2 linked regions of the Candidatus Pseudothioglobus singularis PS1 genome follow. The protein of the gene in region 1 interacts with the protein of each later gene in a pairwise test. Links are inferred from orthologs where the notes say so. Each region holds a gene or a part of one and is shown on either strand. Other genes may lie near its edges.

Region 1 (10,589 bases):
TAATAAACTGGATATAGCTGAAGGCAATTCATTTTGAGCAAACGCTACTTTTTCCCTGATTTCAACTGGAGCCAATTGATGATTTACACTCAGTACCGCAATATTTGACATTGAAAAAAATGATAATAAGTTAATCAGTTAATTATACCTTTCATTTTAATTTCAATCCAATATATGAATCAAGATCTAATTCTAGTTTTATATAAACAATAATCCAAGTTATTGATTGGTCTAAAATACAAATAATAATCTTTTAATAAAATATTTTGCATGATTGAAGAGGACAGATTGATTGGTGGTGAAAATCAATCAAATGAAGATCTCAAGACTGCCTCTGTGCGTCCTAATTCTTTTGCAGATTATATTGGTCAAGAAGATGTTAAATCACAAATGTCATTATTCATCAAAGCTGCAAAATCTCGTTCAGACGTTCTTGACCATTGCCTCATTTATGGGCCTCCTGGACTTGGAAAAACAACCCTAGCGAATGTCATTGCCAACCAGATGGGTGCAGGTATTAAACAAACATCAGGACCTGTTCTTGAGCGCTCAGGTGACCTGGCTGCAATACTCACAAAACTAGAGCCATTTGATATACTCTTTATTGATGAAATACACAGGCTGAATCCTGTTGTTGAAGAAATCTTGTATCCTGCTCTTGAGGATTTCAAATTAGATATCTTGGTTGGTGAAGGAGTTGCTGCTCACTCAGTTCAGCTCGAATTGCCTCCATTCACCCTTATAGGTGCAACAACTAGAGCTGGAATGCTAACCTCACCTCTAAGGGATAGATTTGGTATTGTTCATAGACTGTCTTTTTATAAGCTTAATGAGCTGCAAGAAATTATAGAAAGATCTGCCTCTATTCTAAATATTACAATTGAAAAACATGGATCAAAAGAGATTGCAAAACGCTCTAGAGGAACCCCTCGAATTGCAAATCGCCTTCTTAGAAGGGTTCGTGATTTTGCAGACGTTAAAACAAAAGGAATCATCAATGTAGATATTGCAAAGGAGGCGCTTGAAACCCTTAAGGTTGATGAAGCAGGCCTTGAGCAGCTCGATAGAGATTACCTCAGTTTGATCATTAATAAATTCTCAGCAGGTCCTGTGGGTTTAGATACTTTGGCGACTGCCTTGGGTGAAGAAAGGACAACTTTGGAAGATATGATAGAGCCATATCTCCTTCAGCAGGGTTTTATAATGCGAACCCCAAGAGGAAGAGTTGCTACAGATCTTGCTTTTTCTCATTTGGGTGAAGTTAGAGAGGTACAATCACAAGATTTATTTGGTAAATGAATCAACAAAGGATTAGAGTTTATTACGAAGATACAGATGCTGGCGGGGTTGTGTTTTATGCCAACTATCTGAAATATATTGAAAGAGGAAGAACTGAATATCTCAGGGATCTAGGCTTTGAGCAGAGCTCTCTGGCAAAACAATATGGTATAGTTTTTGTTGTTAAGTCGGTGAGTGCGAATTATATATCGCCTGCTTATCTAGATGATGTTATTGAGGTTCAAACTAGCATTGATTTAATTAAAAATGCAAGTCTTGTTTTTGCTCAGAAAATTCTGAATATAGAGAAAAATACGGTATTATTTAAAGCAGAAGTCAAGGTTGTTTCTGTAATGAAAAATAATTTAAAACCTTGCGCTTTTCCGCAAGAAATCTTGGAGAAACTTAATGGAAGAAAATAGTTTATCAATCGTCAGTTTAATCTTTAATGCGGGATTTGTCGTTCAGCTAGTTATGATTATTTTGGTTTTAATGTCGATCTATTCCTGGACAGTTATTATGTCCAAGAAGAAGATTTTGATGGATGCTTCAAATGATATTGAGATCTTCCATGAAGAGTTTGAAAGAAATGAAAAGCTTCCAGATTTATATAAAAACCTCCCAAAACTTGCCTCTGATTGGAGTGCAATGGAAGATATTTTTGGTTCAGGCTACAAAGAATTTACTCATTCGAAATCTACTTCAAATCAATCACTGATAATGAATTCTGAGCGGGCTTATAGGGCAATGAACACTTCTGCAAGCAATGAGATTGATCGACTTGACTCAAGCCTTTCTATCCTTGCTATGATTGCATCTTCTAGTCCATATATTGGACTCTTTGGAACTGTCTGGGGAATTATGCACTCCTTTATTGGTCTTGCTTCAGTCAAGCAAGCGACCATTGCAGTTGTTGCACCAGGTATCGCAGAGGCTCTTATTGCAACAGCTTTCGGCTTATTTGCCGCAATACCAGCTACCATTGCCTACAATAGATTGGTGTCGCAAGTAGAGGAGATTGGTAACAAATACACCGCCTTTGTTGAAGAGATATTTGTTATTCTTCAGAGACAAAAATGATCGAACTTCCAAAGCGTTCAAGACCCGATATCCATGCAGATATCAATATTGTTCCCTATATTGATGTAATGCTGGTCTTGCTAGTCATCTTTATGATGACTACACCTATTATTGAGCAAGGTGTTGAGGTTGACTTGCCTAGTGCACAAGCAAATGTTGTAGATTATCAAGATCAGACGCCTTCAGTTATTTCAGTAGATGCAGAGGGAAATTACTTTATAAATGCTATGACTAGTCCAGGAACTGAAGAAATTGAAGACTATGAGCCAGTTTCTTTAAATGTGGCTATTAACCAGATACTTGCAAGAAAAGAAATTTATCCAGATATGCAAGTTTTTGTTAAAGGTGATAAAAAAGTTGAATATGAAAAAGTCATAGAAATTATTGCCTTATTGAAACAGTACAGCAAGATAGATAAAGTCGGTTTTATGACTGAAAACCCAAATTAACTAATTTTTATTTATGAATTTTGTGAAAAAGATTGTCAGCTCTATTAGAGACCTGTTTTCTAAAAAGGCTGAGTCTGCATCTCAAAAAAATAACGCTGCAGCTTCAGAAGAAAGTGAAACTTCAAATGAATCGAAGTTTTTAACTCTTTTAAAACAAGTATCAGTCTCTATATACGCCTATCTTAAAAGGTTTCTAATATTTGTCCTTGGTCTTATCAATACAATGATGCAGCCAATGATCAAGATCTCAAAAAAACATCCGATTGCTTTTTGGGCTGCAGTCATTTTGCATGCATCAATTCTGTTTGCGCTTCTTTATGCTAACGTTGAGAAATGGGATACGCCTCAAGTATCTGCAACATCGCAAGCAGCTCCAGTTCAGGCTGTGATGATTGATATGGAGATTATTGAGGCAGAGCAAGATCGCTTAAAGGATGTTGAAAAACAAAAGCAAAAAAAGCTTAAAAATGAGGAAAAGCGTTCTGAAACTGCTAAAAAAGATCAAAAAGTAGCTGAACAAGAGGCCTTAAAAGCGAAGGCTCAAAAAGTTTTTGCAGAGGTTAAGAGGAAGGCTGAAGAAGCAAAAACAAAAGAAGCTGAACAATTAGCTTCCAAGGCTGTTGAAAAAGTTGCTGAAGCTGAAACAAAAGTAAAACTTGAAGAGAAAAAAGCTAAAGAAGCAGCAGCAAAAAGGCTTTTAGAGGAGGCCAAAACGAAGGAAGCTGAAATGCAGGTCTTAGAAGCTGAAAAACAAAAGGCAGCAGCTGAAGCACTTCGCAAAGCTGAAGAGGTCAAAACAAAACTTGCTGAGTTGAAACGTAAAGCCGAAGAAGCAAAAACAAAGGAAGCTGAGTTACTCGCAAAAGAGGCTACGAAAGAAGCTCAAGAGGCTGAGATTCTTGCAAAAGAGGCTGAGATTCTTGCTAAGCAAGCTGAGGAGAAAAGAATAGAGGAAGAGCTTAAAGCAAAAGATGCGGTCAAGGAAGCTGAAAAGCAGGCCGAAGAAAAAGCTAAGGAAGCTGAAATTCTAGCTCAAGAAGTTGCTAAGCAAGTCAAGAAGGCAGAAGAAAAAAGAAAAGCTGAAGAAGAAAAAACTAAATTGGCTGAAGCTAAGCGAAAGACTGAAGAAGAAAAAGCAAAAGAAGCTGAAGAGAAAAGAAGGATAGAGGAAGAGAAAGCTAAAGAAGCTGAAAAAGAGAAAGATGAGGCAACAAAACTTACTGAAGAAGAGCGTATTAAACTTGATGAGCTTGAAGCTGAGAGAACTGCCCAGCAGTTAGCTTTTGAAAATGAACAGTACAATCGCTTATTGACTGAAGAGGTTCAAGCGGAGCAGGATCAAGAAAGGTTGGTTAAGATTGAGGATCAATTAAACACCTTGAAGTCTGCCTATGTTAATAATATTGCTGCACGGGTCAAATCATTCTGGCGTTATCAGGGTGCTGAGGATGATTGGACTGCTGAAGTTTATGTGGTTCAAGATAGAGATGGAACTGTTGTTGCGGTAGACGTTCGAAATGCAAATGTCGATGATAGTAGTAAAGCTAAAGTATTTAAAGACTCTATCAGAAGAGCAGTTTATAAGGCTTCACCGCTTCCAGCTGCTCCAGATGAAGCTGTCTTTGATAAGGAGCTTATTTTCATATTTGGCGTAAATTAACCTAAGTATCCAAGTTTCTTAATCAAACCAAATAATAATCAATACAATAAGCTAAAATATTGGGCATGAAAACGCACGACTTTTTATTGGAGCTTGGCACAGAAGAGCTGCCACCAAAACTTTTATTAAAGCTATCTTATGCCCTTAAGGACAACCTTAGCTCTGAGCTTAAAAAACTTAATATTGGCTTTGATACTATTAAAGCATTTGCAACGCCTAGACGTTTGGCAATAACAATAAGTGCAGTTCAAGGTAAACAGCTTGATCAAATTATCGAAAAGAAGGGGCCTTCAATACAATCACCAGAAATGGCAATAAGTGGCTTTGCTAAATCATGCGGCGTAGACGTAAGCGAACTTGAGAAAAAAGAGTTGGGTGGAAAAGAATATTTCTATTACTCAAAAGAGGAGATAGGCCAGAGTGTTAGCGAACTGTTACCAGAAGCTATTGAAAAATCAATAAAAGATATTCCAATAACTAGAGCGATGAAGTGGGGAAGTTCTGATTATTCGTTTGTAAGACCCGTTCATTGGTTAGTTATTATGCTTGATAAGGATATTGTATCTGCAAAAATAATGGGACTTGAAAGTAATAGGATAACTAAAGGCTTAAGATTTACAGATCCAATTATTGAGCTTAAACATGCAAAGGATTATGAGCAAGTTATGAGTGATAAAGCTCAAATTTTGGTTGACTTTGCAAAGAGAAAAGAGCTTATTCGAGATCAAGTTTTATCTGAAGCTCAAAAAAATAATGCTGAAGTCGTTATTGATGAATCACTCCTTGATGAGGTTTGTGCTCTAGTTGAGTACCCCAGGGCGTTCTCTGGCAGTTTTGATAAGAAGTTTTTGGATATTCCTCAAGAAGCGATTATTTCCGCTATGAAATCACATCAAAAATATTTTCACTTAGTTGACATTCAAGGCCAATTATTGCCATTATTTATCTCTGTTGCCAATATTGAATCAACCAATATTAAGGCAATTGTTGATGGTAATGAAAGGGTTATTCATCCAAGACTAGCAGATTCAGAGTTTTTTTGGAGTCAAGATAAGGCTAAAAAGCTTGAGGAAAGACTACCTGATTTAGATAGCGTGATGTTTATGAAGTCATTAGGCTCTATGGGTCAAAAAGCAAAACGTATTGAAAGCCTTAGCTCACATATTTCTGATTTAGTTGGCTTTGATCAAAAAGCGTCTGCAAGGGCAGGCTTGCTGTCAAAATCTGACTTATTAAGTGAGATGGTTGGTGAATTTGCAGACCTTCAAGGAATTATGGGTGGATACTATGCCACTAATGATGGAGAGACTCAAGCAGTTTCAGTAGCAATCCGAGAGCATTATCAGCCAAGATTTGCGGGTGACAAGGTTCCATCTACCAACGAAGGTCTTGTCGTTGCTATTGCCGATAAGCTAGATACAATTTCAGGCATCTATGGTATTGGACAAGCACCTACTGGCTCTAAAGACCCTTATGCGCTTAGAAGACTTGCTCTGGGTTTGTTAAGAATTCTGCTCGAGGCAAAAATAGAATTAAACCTCAAGTCTCTGATTGATTATTCATTAAACTTACATCTAAAAGAAGTCGATAGATCTTGCGGTGATGATATTTACAGCTTTATGATGGATAGACTGAAAGCTTACTATAAAGATGCAAATATTGATAGTAATGTTTATGAGGCTGTCTTAGCTGTTTCTCCAGAATCCCCTCTTGATTTTCATCTCAGGGTGGAAGCGCTAAATGAATTCACACAAATTGAAAACTCAAAGAGTTTGATAGAAGCAAACAAAAGGATTGCAAATATACTCAAAGATTCTAATGAAAAAAATGAAACACTGAATCCGAAGATATTAATTGATGACTCTGAGATTAAACTTTTTAATGCCAGTGAGTCATTATCTAAAAAACTATCTGGAAGTAAAGACTATCAGGAAGTCATGAAGTCATTAATAGATCTAAAAGACTCAATTGATTCATTCTTTGATAACGTCATGGTTAACACAGACGACGATAAGTTAAAAAGCTCAAGACTGGCTTTAATCAGAAAGATAAGATTATTATTTTTATCTGTTGCAGATATCTCTTATCTCTCATCATAACTAGATGAAGGCCTTAATTCAGAGAGTTAGTTCTTCACATGTTGAGGTTAATGGAAAGGTGGTTGGAGAAATTGATATGGGCCTACTAGTTTTTCTTGGTCTGGAAAAAAAAGATAGTGAACTTGATGCCGATAAAATGATTAGTAAGGTTCTATCATATCGAGTCTTTCCCGATGAAAATCAAAAGATGAACTTAAGTCTCAAAGATATTTCAGGTGATATTTTACTTGTGTCACAGTTTACTCTTGCTGCAGACACAAAGAACGGAACGCGTGCAGGGTTTTCAACTGCAATGCCCCCAAATGAAGCAGAGAATCTATATAACTATTTTGTTGCAAAAACAAGAGCATTTAATCTTAAAACTGAGTGCGGTATTTTTGGTGCAGATATGAGTGTTTCTCTTATTAATGATGGCCCAGTGACATTCTTACTAGAAGTTTAAAATGAATAATTCAATTACTGTATACGGAATAAAAAACTGTGACACTGTCAAAAAGGCTTTGAAGTTTCTTGCAGGTCACTCTATATCCTATCAATTTATTGACTACAGAGAGAGACCAATTTCAGAAAAACAATATGAAGACTTTAAGGATGCTGTTGGCATTGAAGAATTAGTTAATAGAAGGTCCACCACTTACAGATCTTTATCAGAGAAAGAGAAACAAAGTATTGATTTTGAGTTGATATCAAAATATCCAACTCTTATCAAGAGGCCAGTATTAATTAAAAATGATAAAGTTGTTGTTGGTTTTAACGAAAAGAAATATTTGAATTTTTTACTTTAAGCCTGCTTCTGATTTTCAAGTTCTTTTCTGACCTCATCCATGTCAATTGATTTGGCCTTGCTTAATAAATCCTCTAAATCCTTTGCAGTCATTGATCCAGGCTGTGAAAAAATGCCAATAGTTTCTCGAAAAATCATGAGGGTAGGTATTGACCTTATGCCAAAATGTGCTCCAAGTGATTGCTCTTCTTCAGTATTTACTTTAGCAAAAGTTACGCCTTCAATCTTTTCAGAGGCCTCTTTAAATGTTGGAGCGAATTGAAGACAAGGTCCACACCAAGGCGCCCAAAAATCAATAATCACTATTTCATTATTACTAATGGTCTCATCAAAGTTTGATTGAGTAAGTTCAACAACTGACATAAAGCTTTTCTCATAAAAAATTAAAGTGCATTATAACTTTTTTACTAAAATACTGGCTTGTTTTTACTTAGCTGATAGAATAGCTTCATGAAAATACTCGGCATAGATCCTGGCTCAAGAATTACTGGTTTCGGCTTAATAGAGGCTAATAAACTAAAGTTTTCTTACATTAATAGTGGATGCATAAGAACCCAAGGTGATTTAAATGAGAGAATTATTACGATCTATGAAGGCATCAAAGAAATCATCACTAACCACGAAGTAGATATTGTTGCTGTCGAGAGGGTATTCATGAGACCAGATAGACCCAATCCAGATGCTGCAATTAAGTTGGGGCATGCTCGAGGGGCAATCATTTCAGCTGCAGGCGGCAAAGGGATTCCAATTGTTGATTACACAGCAAACCAAATTAAAAAGTCAGTCGTAGGAAGAGGGCATGCATCAAAAGAGCAAGTTTCATTTATGGTTCAGCAGCTTTTGAAGCTTAACAAGGCTCCTCAAGCTGATGCTGGCGATGCTCTTGCGGGAGCTATTTGTCATGCTTATCATGCACTTTAAAGTCAACTAAAGTAGACTTTTACCTCGCCAAAATCTGGAAGTTTTTCTAAGGCTGCACTGAGTTCAGATTTAATATTATTTAACTCTTGATTTTTAAGATAATCAGCTGACAAGAAAAAATCTACTAGTATCTCCCCCTCAAGGTAGTGCAATTGAGTTTTTTCAATGTTGTAATTAACATTTTCAAGCTTTAAAGATTGACTAATAATCTTTAAAGCTTGGGCTCGCTCTGGAAGGTCTTTATATGGGGCTTCTTCTTTTTCCTCATCATTTTCAGGATCTATATGGACGGTAACATCATCGAGCTCTTCGATACACTTCTTTGCAACTCTTTCAACACTAACACTGATAATGTGACCTTCACTCACAGACAAAAACGGGTTAACTTGTACGTGAACATCTGCAGACTTTTTATGGCCAACTTTTCTTGTCCTAAGTGTGTGAACACTGTTAACACCTTTGATTTCTGATAGGGCAACACGAAGTGCTTTTATATCCTCTTGATCAATAGATGTATCAACTAACTCCTTGGTCGCCTCAAATCCTAGTTGCCATCCAATATAAATAATTAAGATTCCAACTATAATTGCAGCAACACTATCAAGGAAAAAATAACCATTTGCAGCACCTATTATTCCAATAACCACCACAATTGAGGAAAAGGCATCAGTTCGATGATGCCAAGCATTTGCTTTAAGTAGGTCTGAATTAATATCTCTGGCAACCTTTACTGTATACCAGTAAAGTGCCTCCTTACTAAGTACAGACAATGCAGCAGCGGCTATAAGCCAGTTTTCATGTCTAAGTTCATTGGGATTTGAGAATCGACCAAAACCCTCAAAGATAATAATAGTTCCTACAATTGCAAGAAAAATACTTAAACCTAAGGTGGCAACAGTTTCAAACCTTTCATGCCCATAAGGGTGGTCTGCATCCGGTGCGTCCCCAGAAAGCTTAGCAGCATACCAGGTGACCCAGTCAGTTAGCAAGTCAGAGAATGAATGAACTCCATCAGCAATTAAAGCACCAGATTGACCAATGAAGCCCAAAATGATTTTGATGATTGAGAGTAAGAAATCAATCAATGCTCCAACAATTGTTACTTTTTGGCTAGCTTTAGTTCGATTATTAGACTGCATTTAGGTCAGTGTTAATAGATTTATTACAACTATTTTAGGTTATCTTGCCCGTATTTATTGACTTCAATAAAAATTATTAATTTTTTTTAAAAAAAAGGTTGCAAACACAAATGAGAATGAGTATCATTATCATTAAATAAGAAATTAAGAAAGTTTGAAATGATTATTAACAAAACTGACTTCCTCAATCTGATGTTTTTTTTTAATCATTTCAACTGTTTCATAATAGCCCTCCGAACTATGATGAAACAAAATATCAAAGGAGATTTTAAATAAGTGATATTTTAATTACCTATAAAAGTTATTTACTTCCTTTAGTAGCTCTATTTGTAATTAATTGGCCCTATGTCTTCCTCCTTACATAGGGCTTTTTTTATAAAAAATTAATTATGAAACTTTGGTATAGCTACAAAATATATTTACTAAAAAAAACGAATCGTTTGAACTTTATATCGATGAGACAGTACGGTATTCCAAAGACAATTATTGGACAAATTATTTTAGATGAAGTAAAAAATGACTTCAATAAAGAATTAGCATCTTACTACAAAAGCCCGAGAACATTAAATAGGAGAGTGCTTTGTGCGTATTGGTTACTAAAGAAGCACCAGATTTTAGTTCATCCGCTATTCTTGCAGATGGAAGTATTGTTGAAAATTTTCAACTATCAAAATTTAAAGGTCAAAAAATAGTACTTTTTTTCTACCCACTAGACTTTACATTTGTTTGTCCTTCTGAGATTTTGGCCCATCACAAAAGAGTCAAAGCTTTTGCTGAGAGAGAAACAATGCTTATTGGAGTCTCAATAGATTCTAAACATACTCATAATGCTTGGCGAAATACTAACATTAATGATGGTGGAATAGGAGTAATAGACTTTCCACTAGTTTCAGATATGAATCATTCAATTATGAGCTCATATGGAATTGAACACCCTGAAGGGACAGCATTAAGAGCATCTTTTTTAATAGATGAGAATTTTGTTGTTCGTCATCAAGTAGTTAATGATCATCCATTAGGTAGGAATGCAGATGAAATGCTCAGAATGGTCGATGCACTTGATTTTCATACTGAAAATGGAGAAGTATGTCCAGCTGGATGGAACAAGGGTGATGAAGGAATCAAAGAAAATGCAGATGGTATTGCAGAATATTTATCAAAAAATGTAAGTAACCTATA
Region 2 (10,849 bases), 1.2 Mb from region 1 along the record:
TCTGTATCATCAAAATGCTTAGCTACCTCACCATACTCTTCAACACTAGAACCAGAAATATTAATAATAAACTTAGTTTCATCTTTATCTAAAGTGGGCAAAATATCAGTAATGACTGAGTTAGTTCCTGGATTTTGAAGGCCAATTGCATTAAGCATTCCATTTGGAGTTTCGGCGACCCTGTGTGTTTTATTTCCTAGTCTGGGTTCTAGAGTAGTGCCTTTTAAACAAACTGCGCCTACATGAGAGTTAGAGAACCCTTTTATTCTGGTGTATTCTTCTCCAAATCCAACACACCCCGAAAGCAGAACGATTGGGGAGTTAAGGGACATCCCACAAAAACTTGTTTTAAGATTATTTTGCATTGTCGACATTATACTTTTATGATGACTTGGGAGTCATTAACTTCGTCTAAAATGTTGCTATGAATGGAGTTTTTGTTACTGGAAGCAATACAGAGGTTGGAAAAACCACAGTTTCTGTTGAAATAATAAAGCAGCTTAGAAAAAAAAGAAAAGTCGTTGTAAGGAAGCCGGTAGAGACGGACTGTGAGTTGGTAGACGGAAGTTATTTTCCAAAGGATGCGGTGAAGCTCAACGAGGCTTGTGGTTCCGGAGAGAGTTTAAGTCAAGTCTGTCCTTATTGTTTTGAACTTGAGGCGAGCCCTGAAGAGGCTAGTTTGGATGCTGGAAAATCCTTAGGCCTTGAAGACTTGGTATACGCCTGCAATGATGGAGTTGGTGAGCGTTTTGTTTTTGTTGAAGGGGCAGGTGGGTTTTATTCACCGATTGCAGACAAAGCCCTCAATTCGGATCTTGCTGTTCAGCTTGAATTGCCAGTTATTATTATTGTTAAGGACGAGCTAGGAGCAATAAGCCAGGCTTTGTTGGCCATCGACGCTGTTCTCAGCAAAAAACTTAAAATTGCTTTCGTCGTTCTTAATGAGGTTCGTGAGAATACGCTTTCAAATCTTGAAGCGCTTCGCTCTTATACAGACGTTCCTGTTCTAAAGTTTTCGATTAAAAATTCTGAGTTATTTTATTTAGAGGTTGAAAAACTAATCTAGTATCGTAAGGCTTGGTTTTTTATCCCCCTTATCTGAACTAATGCCTTTGTTGTCAAAAAGCATTCCCTCGCCATTCTCATTGGCATAGATAGACATCACAGCTTCACAGGGAACAATAATCTTTTGGGACTTGCCATTAAAGCGCGCTTTAAAGCTTATGATTTCGTTATTGATAAGTCGATCAGCAGTTGCTGAAGCGCTAATGTTTAAGACTATTTTTCCATTGTTTTCAAACCCATCAGGAATTGAAAGGCCCTTACTTTTGGCCCTTACTAAGACGTATGGAGTGAGATTGTTATCCTCTATCCAGTTGCAATATGCTCGGATTAAGTAGGGAATAACGCCTGGCATTTGTCTCTAGTTAAAGTCCTTTTCAGCAAAAGTCAAACTATCATGAAAACCTTCTTTTTCAAAAAGCCTATTTGCATATTCTTTGATTGGCTTTGCTTTTTCGCCTAATGAGATTCCTAGAAGATCTAGCCTCCAAAGGATTGGTGCAATACAAACATCAACAAGTGTCATTGTTTCGCTTTTAAAGTAAGGCTTATGAGAAAACAAAGGGAGAAGCTCTAATAAGTTTCCATTCAATGTTTTTCTAGCAGCATCTGCTTCTTTTTTGTTTCCATTGAGAATTTTCGAGACAAGCTCATACCAGCATCCATCTGCTCTTGTGAAGCGGTAGATCAAAAGCCTTTTTTCGGCTTTTTCAATTGGATCTACTGGCAAAAGCGGCGGGAAAGGAAAGCGTTCATCAAGGTATTCCATGATAACTGAAAGATCATATAAAACCATCCCCCTGTCAAAAAGAGTGGGAAGCGTCTCGCAAGGATTAAGCTCAAGCACTTCTTCTGGCATTTCATCAAATTTTAGTTCTATGACTTGTCTTTCTATCGACTTGTGAGCCATAATAAATCTGACAGCATGAGATTCTAGCTCTTGTGATGCAGAATAAAGGGTTGTTGAGGCCGGATTGGGTTTTGTTAGCATAGTTTTTACCGAATTAAAAAAAAGTCCCTTGCCGTTTTAATGACAAAGGATGATTATGAAAGATTGTATCAGAAATCAGTCGCGAGGTCTCCAAATGCCATATTTGACATCCTTCCAGTATTCTTTTTTGAGAAGATAAACCAGGATAAATAGGATGCTTAAGAATAATAGAACCCATTTACCAAGCTGTAGCCTTATTAATTTCGCTGGCTCGCCAACATAGTCTAAAAAGTTTGTTATGTCACGAACACTATTATCAAACTCTGACTCAGATTGAGACTCTCGAAGCGACCATAGGACATCTGGCATAGAGGCATTTACTAAGACTGTGTTGTTTACCCCAAAAATTCGCTCTTCATCATCATAAAAGCTTCGTAGATAGGTGTAAATCCAGTCAGTTCCTTTTGATCTTGAAGTTAAAGATAGGTCTGGTGGGACGCCTCCAAACCATTTCGCTGCAGCATCTTCTGGCATAGCTGAAGTAATGGATTGCCCTACTTTATTTCCTGCAAACATTAGATTTTTAGCAACATGCTCTTCGGTTAGGTTTAGGTCTTTAGCAATTCGATTGTAACGCATTAAGCTTATCTCATGACAACCTGAGCAATAGTTCATGAATAGTTTGGCCCCATTTTGCAAAGAGGCTTCGTCAAAAATATCAGTATTTGCATGATCTAAATGAACCTTACTTGCAGCAAAAATATTTACAGAAAAAAGAAGAACAGAAAGGCCAACTATTAATTTTAATTTTATTCTCATATATTATTCAGTAACCCTTTCTGGAACCTCTTTGGTTTTTCCAAGGGTGCTAAACCAGGGCATTAAGATAAAAAAAGCAAAATACAAGGTCGTAAAAATACGAGCTAGTAAAGCATATAAAGGGGTAACTGGTTGAACACCAAGCCAACCTAAAATAATAAAGCTTACAACAAAAATCCCAAGAATCCATTTATAAATAGGACTTCTGTAACGTATTGATTTAACTGGGCTCCTGTCTAGCCAAGGAAGAAGGAAAAACACTCCAAGCGCTGCAAACATTGCTAATACTCCAGGGAATTGTGAACCAAACAGGGGAGGGATTGCCCTTAATACAGAGTAATAGGGGGTTAAGTACCATAATGGTGCAATATGTTCTGGCGTTTTAAGTGGGTTAGCCTCAATGAAGTTTGGAGCTTCAAGAAAATACCCATTTAGGGCTGGCGCATAAAAAACAACTGCACAAAATATCCATAAAAACCCAACAACAACAACACTATCTTTAATTGTGAAGTATGGATGAAAGGGGATTCCATCTTTTGGAATTCCATCCGCATCTTTATTTTTCTTTATTTCAATTCCATCTGGATTATTTGATCCAACGTGGTGAAGAGCAACAATATGCAAAAAGACAAGAACAACAAGAATAAGTGGAATAACAACAACATGCAATGAAAAGAAACGATTTAAAGTCGAATCACCAACAGCATAATCACCCAAAATCCAAACTAATAGATCTGGCCCTACAATCGGGACTGAGCCAAAAAGTGAAATAATTACTTGGGCGCCCCAAAACGACATTTGCCCCCAAGGTAAAACATAGCCCATGAAAGCTTCAGCTAATAAAAGAATATATAGCACCATGCCAAGTATCCATATCAATTCCCTTGGCCCCTTATAAGAGCCATATAAAAGGGCACGCATCATATGAAGATAAATTATTACAAAAAAAGCAGACGCTCCTGTCGAATGCATATAGCGTATAAACCAGCCCCATTCAACGTCTCTCATAATATACTCAACTGAGGCAAAAGCATACTCTGCATCAGGCTTATAGTGCATGGTTAAGAATATCCCAGTAACTAACTGCATTATAAGCATCACCACTGCTAAGCCACCAAAGAAATACCAGAAATTAAAGTTTCTAGGCGTATAGTATTCTGCTAAATGCTCATTAATAACCCTAGTTAATGGAAATCTTTGGTCTATCCAGCTTTGCTTATTATTCATGTTTTCTCTTATGTATTTTGTTGGTCAACGCCAACACGAATCAATGAATCAGTGACGTATTGATAGGGAGGTATTACTAGGTTGGTTGGGGCAGGCACACCTGCATAAACTCTTCCAGCAAGGTCAAACTTAGAGCCATGACATGGGCAATAAAAACCGCCTTTCCAGCTGTCTCCACCAAGATCAGCTGCACCAGGCTCTGGTCTATAGGTTGGTGAGCAGCCGAGATGTGTACAAACGCCCACAATAACAGCAACACTTTCTTTGTTTTCAATTGAGCGATAGTTTGCTGTAACGTAGCCAGGCTGTTGGCTTTTAGAGTTGCCAGTTCCATCAGCGTCAGCAAGCTTGCTGATTAGGTCCTCTGAGTCAAGAGACTCTAAAGCTTTTTCATCACGTTTAAATATCCAAACAGGTTTTTTGCGCCATAAGACGCGAACAAGCTGACCAGCCTCTAATTTAGAAATATCAACATCTACAGGCGCCCCAGCTGCTTTAGCTTTAGCCGACGGTTTCCAGGTTGACAAAAAAGGCCATGCTGCAAAGCCAACACCAACTGCGCCAACTACACTGGTAGCCTTGGTTAAAAAACGTCGTTTTTTTAGGTCGATTGTTTGTTCTGACATTAAAATTCCGAATGATATTTGGTGAAAAACCGTATTATTATAAAGTAAAGGGCTGATATTTAAAAGCTAAAAGTATTCAACTAATCTAGTATTTTTTTTCATCAACTCTAACAGCTAAAGATTTTGTATCAGAGAGGCCATCAATTTTTCTTATGATTGAGATAAGCAGCTTTTTTTGTCTTTTGGCGCGAAAGGCAACAGAAGCGTTCTCGGCAATGAGAAAGACCTTTTGATCATCAACAAGAGAAAGAGTGAGGCCATTTAGCTCAGTGGGAACTTGGGATTGAAATTCAGAATTAAAGCGATTGTGTGACTTTGCTTTTTCGAACATTGTTCCTAGTTTGCCTTCAGCTTTAAAATTTGTAGGGTTTTCTTTTGTTTTATCTTGCATATATGAGAAAATACCACAGTTTTGTCTACTAATGTTTCGTTCTTCCATGAGTATTATAAATAATGTTTTATCAAAGGTTTTAGGGTCGCACAATGACCGGCTAATTAAAAAGTACAATAGCCAGGTCAATAAGATCAACTCGCTAGAAGAACAGATGAAGTCTTTGAGTGATAGTGATTTGTCATCAATGACTGAAAAATTCAAAGCAAGGCTTAAGGAAAATGAGTCTGTTGAGAGTGTTTTGCCAGAAGCGTTCGCACTAGTTAGAGAAGCAAGTCAGAGAACATTAGGCCTTAGACACTATGACGTTCAGCTTATTGGCGGCATGGTTCTTAATGAGGGCAGTATTTCAGAGATGGGAACTGGTGAAGGCAAGACGCTTGTTGCAACTCTTCCAGCCTACCTAAACGCAATAACTGGAAAGCGAGTTCACATCGTCACAGTCAATGACTACTTGGCATCCAGAGACGCCGAATGGATGGGAAAAGTCTTTTCTTTTTTGGGGCTTACTGTTGGAACCTCAGTTTCAGGAATGTCTGGAGAGGAAAAACAAAAAGCCTATTCTTGTGATATCACCTATGCAACTAACAATGAGCTTGGTTTCGATTATCTTAGAGATAACATGGCCTTTTCCCAAGAACAAAAAATGCAGAAAGAGCTTTCCTTTGCAATTATTGATGAAGTTGATTCAATTCTAATTGACGAAGCAAGAACTCCGCTAGTAATCTCTGGTCCGACCGGAGATCATGCTCAGGCATACAAAGCCATTAATAAAATGATTCCTAGCTTTACACTTCAAACTGAAAAAGGGGAAGGCAAGGAAGTTGAGATTCTAATACCAGGCGATTACACTATTGACGAAAAACATAAACAGGTTTTTTTGAGTGACGATGGACACACAAAAGCTGAAGATATGCTCATAGAGGCTGGGGCTTTGCAAGAGGGAGCTAGTCTTTATGATGCAAGCAATATTATTTTACTTCAGCATTTGATTTCTGGGCTTAGAGCGCACGTTTTATTCCAAAAAAACGTAGACTACATTGTTCAGAATGATGATGTTGTGATTGTTGATGAGTTTACCGGCAGAACAATGGAAGGAAGAAGGTGGTCTGAGGGGCTTCATCAGGCGATAGAAGCCAAAGAAAATGTAAGTATTAAGAAAGAAAACCAAACCTTAGCATCAATCACTTATCAAAATTATTTTAGGCTTTATGAGAAGCTTTCTGGGATGACGGGTACTGCAGAAACTGAGGCTTCAGAGCTTCAAGATATTTATGGCTTAGAGGTTGTTGTTGTTCCTCCAAATACAAAGTCTTCAAGAGTTGATCATTCAGATCTAGTTTATGGGACTATGCAAGAAAAGCTTGATGCAGTGGTTAAAGACATTCAGGAGTGTCAAGCTAGGAAGCAGCCTGTTTTGGTTGGCACCAACAGCATAGAGAGTTCAGAAAGCGTATCAGCTTTGCTTACAAAGCATAAAATTAAACATGAGGTCCTTAACGCAAAACAGCATGAGAGGGAGGCTGAGATTGTTGCAAATGCAGGAGCCCCGGGCGCCGTTACAATTTCAACTAACATGGCCGGACGAGGAACTGATATCGTTTTAGGCGGCAGGCCAGCTGAAGATGCCGGTGAGCCTGAAAAGAATGCTTGGAGAGACAAGCATAATGCTGTTATTGATTCAGGAGGGCTTCATATTGTTGGTACTGAGCGAAACGAATCACGACGTGTTGATAATCAGCTTAGAGGGCGCGCTGGAAGGCAAGGAGACATTGGTTCAACCAGATTTTACTTGTCTTTAGAAGACAATTTGATGAAGATATTTGCTTCTGAAAAAACTGCAAGTATGATGAAAAAGCTCGGCATGAAAGAAGGAGAGGCTCTTGAGCACAGCTGGCTCAATAAGACAATCGCCAATGCTCAAAAGAAGGTTGAAGGAATGCACTATGACGCTAGAAAGCACCTTCTAGAATATGATGATGTTGCGAATGATCAAAGAAAGGTAGTATATGAACTAAGAGATGAGCTGATGGGCACTGAAGATGTAAAGGTTCGTTATGAAACAATAAGAGATGATGTTATTAGTGATCTTTTTGGCGCTCATATCTCACCCAGGGTTGCAGAAGAAGATTGGGATGTTGAAGGCCTAAAAAGCACTTTGTTAAAATCTTATGGAACTGATATTCCTCTTCAGGGGATGCTTGATGAGGGGATGAATGTCGATGAAATGTTAAAAATGATTCAGCAAGGCTTTCTTAAGTCTCATGAAACCAAGGAAAATAACCTTGGTGTTGAGATGATGAGAACATTTGAAAAAGCGGTTATGCTAAGAGCTCTGGACCATCATTGGAAGGAGCATTTGGCCATTATGGACCAGCTCCGACAAAGTGTTAATTTGCGCGCAATAGGCCAAAAAAACCCAATTCAGGAGTTTAAGCGTGAGTCATTTTCTATGTTTACTGAGCTTCTTGATACCATTAATATTGAAATTGTTCAGGCGCTTTGTAGTGTGAATCTTGAGCAAGTTAGTTCAAAGCAGCAAGAAATCCTTGAAGAGCAAAAGCAAGAGGAAAGCCCAAAACCTCTCCCTAGAAAAGCTGCGCCTCCACGGAGAGTGGTCTCATCAAAACAACCCATTAAAAACTTAAAAGTTGGAAGAAACGATCCTTGCCCATGCGGGTCTGGAAAAAAATATAAGCAGTGCCATGGTTAATGACCCCTTCTATTTTGATGCATAGTGTCAGATAAAGTGCAACAACTAACTATAACTAAGCCTGATGATTGGCACTTGCACTTGAGGGGAGGGCGAGAAATGAGCTCAGTTGTCGGAATGACTGCAAAACAAATGGGTAGAGCTATCATTATGCCAAATCTTTCTCCGCCTATAAGAACATCAGAGCAAGCCTTGGCATATCGTGAAGAGATTATGCAAGCTCTTCCCAAGGATACGAGCTTTAGTCCTCTAATGACGCTGTATTTGACAGATAGTACAACTCAAAAAGATATAATTAACGCTAAAAAAGAAGACCATATATATGCTGTAAAGTATTATCCTTCTGGCGCCACAACAAATTCGGATAGCGGCGTTACAAACATATCAAAAGTCTATCCTGTTCTTGAACAGATGCAAAAAGAAGGTGTTCCACTTCTTGTTCACGGAGAGGTTACTGATAGTGATATAGATATTTTTGATAGAGAGAAAGTTTTTTTAGATTCTATCCTTGGGCATTTGGTTAAAAACTTTCCTGATCTTAAAATTGTTTTGGAGCATATTACAACTAAAGACTCTGTTGATTTTGTGACCCAAGGCAATACAAATATAGCTGCAACAATAACTGCACATCATTTACTTTCGAATAGAAATCACATGCTTGTTGGTGGTATTAAGCCGCACTATTACTGTCTGCCTGTCTTAAAAAGAAGGGTTCCTCATCAAGAGGCATTAATAACAGCCGCCACTTCTGGAGATTCAAAATTTTTCCTAGGAACAGACTCCGCTCCGCATGATAAAAGTCAAAAAGAGTCGGCTTGTGGGTGTGCTGGGGTGTTCAGTGCGCATGCAGCTATTGAGCTTTATGCAGAGGCTTTTGACGGTGTAAATAAAATCAATATGCTAGAGGGCTTTGCCTCATATTTTGGACCTGACTTTTATGGACTGCCCAGGAACTCCGAAAAAGTCACATTGGAAAAAGCTAAATGGCAAATCCCAGAAAGCTATGACTTTTCAAGCTCTAGAGTTATTCCTTTTTATGCTGGAAAAAGCCTTTCTTGGAAGCTAAAGGTTTAAGAAATATTTTGGCGGAAGTAGAGTCTGCTTTTTTCAACATCTTTTTTGATTTGAGTTTTTAATTCGTCAAATGATTCAAATTTTTTCTCTTCACGACACTTCTGTTTGAATATTACAGTTACATACTCACCATAAATCTCTTTGTTAAAATCAAATATAAATACCTCTAAAAGAGTTTTATTGCTCCCAAGTGTTGGTCTTTTCCCTACGTTGCATATCCCATTGTATGTTTTTGATTTAAGTTTGACAAGGACACTATAAACCCCTAGAACAGGACTTAGTTTTCTGTGAATGCTTATGTTTGCAGTAGGAAAGCCAATTGTCCTGCCAAGCTTATCTCCATGCGCAACCTTGCCACTAATTGAAAAAGGCCTGCCAAGAAATTTTTTAGCCTCAGCAAAGTTTCCATCAGTAAGGAAATTTCTTACTGCAGAGCTGCTAACACGTTGATTATCTAGTAGCACACTGTTTAATTTCTCAATCGTATAGTTGTTTTCATGAGAGGCTGCCTTTAGCATAGAAAAGTCACCAAGACGATCCTTTCCAAAACGAAAGTCATCACCAATAAAGCAGTGCTTAACCCCAATTTTCTCCACAAGGACTTGATTAATAAAAGAGGATGCTGAAAGCTCAGAAAAGTCTTTATTAAACCTAATTAAAAGATGCTTGTCTACTCCCAAAGACTCCAGAAACAAATGCTTATCCCTAAAGCTACTAAGCCTTGCTTTTGGTCTTCCAAAAAATGTTTCGGGCGTTACTGAAAAAGAGACAACAAGAGAGGGTAGCCCCATTTTTTTTGACTTAGAAACAAGCTTTTTTAATATCTCTTGGTGTCCAAGATGAACGCCATCAAAATTACCAATGGTGAGGATACACCCAGACTGTTTTTTTAAATTGTGAAGGCCTCTTATCAGTTCCATTCTTGTATTTTACTCACTGACTCTATTGATTATTGGTCAATTAAAGCGCCTGAAGTATCTTTTTAACAGGCGCAGGAGTGCCAAGAGCTAAGCTGCCTGCATCATAATAGTTGGCTAACCCGCCAGGCGAATCAACCAAAATTGGGTTGATCCACAAATTAAAGTGAGTGAAGGTGTGTTTAAATTTTGAAAGCCGTCTTATAATCTTTGCGCTATCGTTATGCTGGCGAATTGCCAAATCAATAGCTTCAGTATTGTCATCACACTCTACAAAGCTCCATAGCCCGCCCCATATTCCCCTGCCAGGTCTTTTTTTGAGAAAAACCTCATGACTTTCATTTTTAAATATCAGAAATGTAATAGTTTTTTCAGGAAGCTTATCTTTTTTTGGTTTTTTGTTTGGATAAATACCTTGCTCTTTGGAGAGACAGGCTCCACAATGACTAGCTATTGGGCAGTTGCCACATAGTGGGTTTTTTGGTTTGCAGATGGTTGCACCAATGTCCATGATTGCCTGAGTGTATTCAGCATTTTTAGTTTGGGGCGTGTGATGTTTTGCTAAACGCCATAATTCCTCCATGACTTTGCTCAAAGAGTAATGGCCTTCAACTTTGTGATAACGTGAAAGAGTTCTTTTCACATTGCCATCAAGAATTGGAGTGGATAAGCCGCTTCCTAATGACAAAATTGCGCCAGCAGTGGAAGGACCAATGCCAGGTAGTGCAACAATCTCATCATATTTTTTTGGAAAGACTCCCTTATGATTAGATGCGATTATCTTCGCAGTTTTGTGAAGGTTCCGGGCGCGACTATAATACCCAAGCCCTGCCCAATTTGACATGACCTCATCTTCTTTTGCATTTGCAAGAGCCGTTAGGTCCGGAAAGCAGATGATGAACTTATTAAAGTAGTCAATGACTGTGATGACTTGTGTTTGCTGGAGCATGATTTCAGAAAGCCAAATATGATAAATATTGGGCGGGGTTGATTGCCACGGAAGGTTTTTTCTCCCATTGAGCTTAAACCAATGCAGTATGTCGCTTGCTAGCTCTGTCACCTTTACAATCCAAGTGGATTTTGTGGGTC

Evidence for each region.
Region 2: the proteins of ybgC (region 1) and secA interact in binary tests that used the Escherichia coli proteins (3 or more experiments, as listed by UniProt). The link is inferred for Candidatus Pseudothioglobus singularis PS1 from one-to-one orthologs.

Annotation. Positions count from the first base shown.
Region 1 is NZ_CP006911.1:532,413-543,001, forward strand. The notes cover bases 1-2,997. They hold ybgC (tol-pal system-associated acyl-CoA thioesterase), read left to right. Parts: upstream 1-1,295; coding sequence 1,296-1,700; downstream 1,701-2,997. Other genes in these bases: hemA (glutamyl-tRNA reductase), read right to left, coding at 1-111; ruvB (Holliday junction branch migration DNA helicase RuvB), read left to right, coding at 271-1,299; tolQ (protein TolQ), read left to right, coding at 1,687-2,358; W908_RS02720 (ExbD/TolR family protein), read left to right, coding at 2,355-2,807; W908_RS02725 (TonB C-terminal domain-containing protein), read left to right, coding at 2,821-2,997. Also shown: more of W908_RS02725, read left to right, coding at 2,998-4,467; glyS (glycine--tRNA ligase subunit beta), read left to right, coding at 4,533-6,566; dtd (D-aminoacyl-tRNA deacylase), read left to right, coding at 6,571-7,008; W908_RS02740 (Spx/MgsR family RNA polymerase-binding regulatory protein), read left to right, coding at 7,010-7,351; trxA (thioredoxin), read right to left, coding at 7,348-7,713; crossover junction endodeoxyribonuclease RuvC, read left to right, coding at 7,801-8,271; W908_RS02755 (cation diffusion facilitator family transporter), read right to left, coding at 8,274-9,410; W908_RS02760 (peroxiredoxin), read left to right, coding at 9,991-10,589.
Region 2 is NZ_CP006911.1:1,694,477-1,705,325, reverse strand. Bases 4,713-7,969 are described here. They hold secA (preprotein translocase subunit SecA), read left to right. Parts: upstream 4,713-5,102; coding sequence 5,103-7,769; downstream 7,770-7,969. Other genes in these bases: pyrC (dihydroorotase), read left to right, coding at 7,806-7,969; W908_RS08595 (hypothetical protein), read right to left, coding at 4,751-5,104. In the rest of the region: W908_RS08630 (dihydroorotate dehydrogenase), read right to left, coding at 1-374; bioD (dethiobiotin synthase), read left to right, coding at 425-1,066; W908_RS08620 (ClpXP protease specificity-enhancing factor SspB), read right to left, coding at 1,058-1,417; W908_RS08615 (glutathione binding-like protein), read right to left, coding at 1,424-2,053; W908_RS08610 (cytochrome c1), read right to left, coding at 2,129-2,812; W908_RS08605 (cytochrome b), read right to left, coding at 2,816-4,039; petA (ubiquinol-cytochrome c reductase iron-sulfur subunit), read right to left, coding at 4,048-4,665; more of pyrC, read left to right, coding at 7,970-8,843; ribF (bifunctional riboflavin kinase/FAD synthetase), read right to left, coding at 8,840-9,763; mutY (A/G-specific adenine glycosylase), read right to left, coding at 9,804-10,820; homoserine O-succinyltransferase MetA, read right to left, coding at 10,823-10,849. UniProt on the Escherichia coli protein: Required for protein export, interacts with the SecYEG preprotein conducting channel.